Regions from separate parts of the Nonomuraea sp. NPDC050022 genome, predicted to be linked through region 1. Evidence: predicted binding sites of a transcription regulator. Region 1 holds the regulator's gene; the other holds the start of a gene.
The links. Region 1 encodes HspR, which represses chaperone genes until heat shock. Its sites were predicted from a motif close to ANTTGAGTCNNNNNGACTCAANT; they were not measured.
Positions count from the first base shown of each region.

Region 2: the regulator HspR is predicted to act here: its motif matches at 1,097-1,119, upstream of lon (endopeptidase La).

Region 1 is NZ_JBITKE010000015.1:206,405-208,795, reverse strand. Features, by position in the region: gene clpB (ATP-dependent chaperone ClpB) at 1-1,041, opposite strand, end outside; gene ACIBO2_RS48300 (heat shock protein transcriptional repressor HspR) at 1,047-1,397, opposite strand; gene dnaJ (molecular chaperone DnaJ) at 1,401-2,391, opposite strand, start outside.
Region 2 is NZ_JBITKE010000006.1:301,083-303,473, reverse strand. Features, by position in the region: gene lon (endopeptidase La) at 1-1,083, opposite strand, end outside; gene ACIBO2_RS27205 (sensor histidine kinase) at 1,253-2,391, shown strand, end outside.

The DNA of each region.
Region 1 (2,391 bases):
GATCGTGTCCTCGACCGTGGGCTCGCCGACGTAGACCTGCTGGAAGCGGCGCTCCAGCGCGGGGTCCTTCTCGATGCGCTCGCGGTATTCGTCGAGCGTCGTGGCGCCGATCATGCGCAGCTCGCCGCGGGCCAGCATGGGCTTGAGCATGTTGCCCGCGTCCATGGCCCCCTCGGCGGCGCCCGCCCCGACGACCGTGTGCAGCTCGTCGATGAACGTGACGATCTGCCCGTCGCTCTCCTTGATCTCGGAGAGCACGGCCTTGAGCCGCTCCTCGAACTCGCCGCGGTATTTGGCGCCCGCGACCATCGCGCCGAGGTCGAGCGAGATGAGCCGCTTGTTGCGCAGCGACTCGGGCACGTCGCCGGCCACGATGCGCTGGGCCAGGCCCTCGACGACGGCCGTCTTGCCGACGCCGGGCTCGCCGATCAGCACCGGGTTGTTCTTGGTGCGCCGCGACAGCACCTGCACGACCCGGCGGATCTCGGAGTCGCGGCCGATGACCGGGTCGAGCTTGCCATTGCGGGCCCGCTCGGTCAGGTCGACGCCGTATTTCTCCAGCGCCTGGTAGGTGTCCTCGGGCGTCTCACTGGTGACGCGGGCGTGACCGCGTACCTTCTCGAAGGCGTCGAGCAGCGCCTGAGGCGTCGCCCCCTGGGACTTCAGCAGCTCGGCCACCTGGCCGCCGTCGGTGGCCAGGCCCACGAGCAGGTGCTCGGTGGAGACGTAGTCGTCTTCGAGCCGCTTGGCCCGCTGGGCGGCCGTGTTGATCACGCTCAGCAGCTGGCGGGAGCTCGACGGGGCGCTCACGGTGGAGCCCTGCGCCTTCGGCAGCCCGGCGAGCTGCTCCTCGGCCTTGGCGCGCAGCGTCTTCCAGTCGGCGCCGACGGCTTCCAGCAGCGGAATGGCGGTGCCGCCCGTCTGGGCGAGCAGGGTGGTCAGCAGATGGGCGGGCGCGATCTCCGGATTGCCCTCCGCAGCGGCACGCCGCATGGCCCCGGAGAGAGCTTCCTGGCTCTTCTGGGTGAGCTTGTAGTCCATGTGTTCTAGGCCCCCGGTGGCAGCTCGTAGCGGATCAGCGCCCTGACCATCTGCATCTCGGCGCGGAGGCGGTGAACCTCCTCACGCAGCCGCAGAGCCTCGTTCTCGAGCTCGAGAATCCGCTTGATGCCCGCGAGGTTGATGCCCTCCTCCTGGGAGAGCCGCTGGACCTCGCGGAGCTGGATGATGTCGCGGGTGGAGTAGAGGCGGCCGCGCCCCGCCGTGCGGCCTGGACAAACCAGTCCGAGCCGGTCGTACTGTCGCAAGGTCTGTGGATGGAGGCCCGACAGTTGCGCGGCCACCGAGATCACATAGACCGGAGTCTCGTCTGACAGGTCGAAATAGTTGGCGTCCATCGGCTACTCGCTTCTGGCTCTCTGTATGAGATCAGCCCGCGGGTCCTCGCCCGCCGTCGCGGTGTTGAACTCCGTGAGGAGCTCGCGGGACTTGTCGTCCAGCGTCTGAGGGACGAGCACCTCGACGGTGGCGAGCAGGTCGCCCTTGGTGCCGTCCTTGCGGGCGACGCCCCTGCCACGGACCCTGAACGTGCGGCCGTTGGGCGTGCCCGTCGGGATGCGCAGCGTGACCGGCAGCCCTTTGAGTATCGGCACCTTGATCTCGGCGCCGAGCGCGGCCTCGGAGAACGTCACCGGCACCGTGATGGTCAGGTTGTCGCCCGTCCTGCCGAAGACGGCGTGCGGTTTGACGTGCGTGAGGATGTAGAGGTCGCCGGCCGGGCCGCCGTTCTCGCCCGGGGCACCCTTGCCCTTGAGCTTGACCCGCTGCCCGTCGGCCACCCCCGCGGGGATGCGCGCCTGGATGTTGCGGGTGCTCTTGGCCCGGCCGCTGCCCTCGCACACCGGGCAGGGGTCGTCCACGAGCAGGCCGCGGCCCTTGCAGTCGCGGCAGGGCTCGGAGAAGGCGAAGTTGCCCAGGTTGCGGCTGGCCGCCCCCGTGCCCTCGCAGGTCGGGCAGACCCGCGGCGTGGTGCCGGCCTTGGCCCCGGTGCCGCTGCAGGCCGTGCAGGCGGCCGAGCTGGTCAGTCTGAGCGACACCGTGGAGCCGTCGACCGCTTCGGTGAACGTGAGCGTGACCTCGGACTCGACGTCCTGGCCACGCCGCGGCCTCGTGGCGCTGGTCGTACGGGTCGAGCCGCCGCCGCGGTTGAACAGCCCGCCGAACAGGTCGCCGAGCCGCTCACCCGCCCCGTGGCCCTGCTGCTGCTGGTTGGCGGTGCCCCCGAACAGGTCGCCGAAGTCGAACGGGAAGCCACCACTGCCGGGACGCTGGGCCCCCACCCCGGACCCGAACAGCGTGCGCGCCTCGTCGTATTCCTTGCGGCGCTTGCTG
Region 2 (2,391 bases), on a different contig from region 1:
GCCCACTCCGGGAGGCCCGGCGAGCGCGAGTACGGCGCCGCTGCGACGGCCGCCCACCACGCCGAAGCCCTTGTCCTGGCGGCGCTTGCGCACGGCCAGGTGCTCGATGACGCGGTCCTTCACGTCGGCGAGGCCGGTGTGGTCGGCGTCCAGCACCGCACGGGCGCCGGTGATGTCGTAGTTGTCCTCGGTCCGCTCGTTCCAGGGCAGGTCGAGGACGGTGTCGAGCCACGTACGGATCCAGCCGGTCTCAGGAGACTGGTCGGACGTACGCTCCAGCTTGTCGACCTCCTTGAGCGCGGCCTCGCGCACCTTCTCCGGCAGGTCGGCGGCCTCGACGCGGGCCCGGTAGTCCTCTTCCTCGGTCTCGGTGGAGTCGCCGTTGAGCTCCTTGAGCTCCTTGCGGACCGCGGCGAGCTGCTGACGCAGCAGGAACTCACGCTGCTGCTTGTCCATGCCCTCCTGGACGTCCTTGCGGATCGTCTCGGCGACGTCGAGCTCGGCCAGATGCTCGCGCGACCACTCGACCAGCCTGGCCAGCCGCTCGGCCGGGTCGGCGGCCTCCAGCAGCTCGACCTTCTGGGCCGTCGTCAGCCAAGGCGTGTAGCCGGAGCTGTCGGCCAGCACCGACGGGTCGTCGATCTGGTTGACCTGGTCGACCACCTGCCAGGCGCCGCGCTTCTGCAGGATCGTGGTGGCCAGGGCCTTGTACTCCTTGGCCAGCTCCTGGGCGCGCTCACCGGCGGCGACGGTGTCGATCGTGATGGCCTCCACCCAAAGGGCGGCGCCGGGGCCGGTCGTGCCAGTGCCGACGCGCACGCGGTCGACGCCGCGCACCACGGCGGCGGGCTCGCCGCCGGGCAGCCTCCCGACCTGCTCGACAACGGCCTGCACGCCGACAGCGCCGTAACGGCCGTCGATCCGGGGAACGAGAAGGACCCGCGGCTTGTTACCACCGGATGCCTGAGCCGCGTCAATGGCAGCCCGCACCTCGGAGTCGGACAGGTCCAGCGGAACCACCATGCCCGGCAGGACGACCTCGTCGTCCAGCGGCAGGACCGGGAGGATCAAGCTCTCACTCATACGAACTCCAAAGGGTTGAGTTATATGGACTCAAGTCATTAGAGCCCGGCATTGTTCCCAGGGTTGCCGATGTTCGCTCACGGCGATCGTAATTATGTAAGCGACCCATACCTGAGGATGACGACCCAGGGTTGATGTCCGCCCGTCCACGCCCCCGTAGGGTGGTCGCGTGTTCTCGGCAGTCGTGCGTCCCTTCGCGCTGGCGCTGTTTCAGGGCGACGCGGACCCGCCGCCGCCCCGGTCGCAGCGACTGCGCCTCCGGCTGCCCCTCGTCGGCGTCGTCGATCTGGCTCAGGCCGCCGGCATCGTGCTGGCGCTGATCCTTTACGGCACCACGCTGTCCCAGCTGATGGACTGGAACGTCACGGGCACCCGGCGGATGTCCGAGCCGCTGCTCTACCTCACCGCCGCGGCCATCTCCGTGCCCGTGGCGCTGCGCGACCGATGGCCGCTGGCGGCCTGGCGGGCGACCATGGTCATGCTGCCGGTCGTCCTCTGGGTGACCCGGGCGGTCGGCACGAGTGATCCGCCCTACATGCTCGGGCTGGCGGTGATGTACCCGCTGGTGGCCTATTCGGTCGCCGTGCGCTGCGACCGCCGGATCACCGTCGCCGTTTGGGTGATCAGCTTCCTGACCGCGTGGATCATCGACCCCGACTCGCTCTACCTCGTCACGATCATGGTGACGGTCGCCGCCCTGTACGGCTACAACGTACGCGTCCGCCGCAACGCCACGGCCAGGCTCGCGGAGGAGGAGCGGCGCTCGCGGCTGGCCGAAGGCGCGCAGGCCGTGCTCGAAGAGCGCGCCAGGATCGCGCGGGAGCTGCACGACGTGGTCGCCCACCACATGTCGGTGATCGCCATCCAGGCCGAGGCGGTGCCGCTCAAGGCGGCCGGCGATCCCGCGCGGCTGGAGGCGGGCCTGGCCGAGATCCGCAGCCTGTCCCTGGAGGCCATCGCCGAGCTGCGCCAGGTGCTCGGCGTGCTGCGCGACCAGGACGGCCGCACCGACACCGCGCCGCAGCCCGGCCTCGACCGGCTGGACGATCTCGTGTCCAACGCCCGCGCCGCCGGGCTCACCGTGGGGGTCGAGCTGCCGGATCAGCTGCTCGGGGCGCTGCCGCCCGCCGTCGGGCTTTCCGCGTACCGGATCGTGCAGGAGTCACTGAGCAACGCGATGCGCCATGCGCCCGGCACCACGGTCACGGTCGTCGTCGCACGCGACGACGCCTTACGGCTCCACGTCACCAACGGTCCCGGCGCCACGCCGGGCGGCCCGGAAGGGACCGGTCAAGGGCTGGTGGGCAT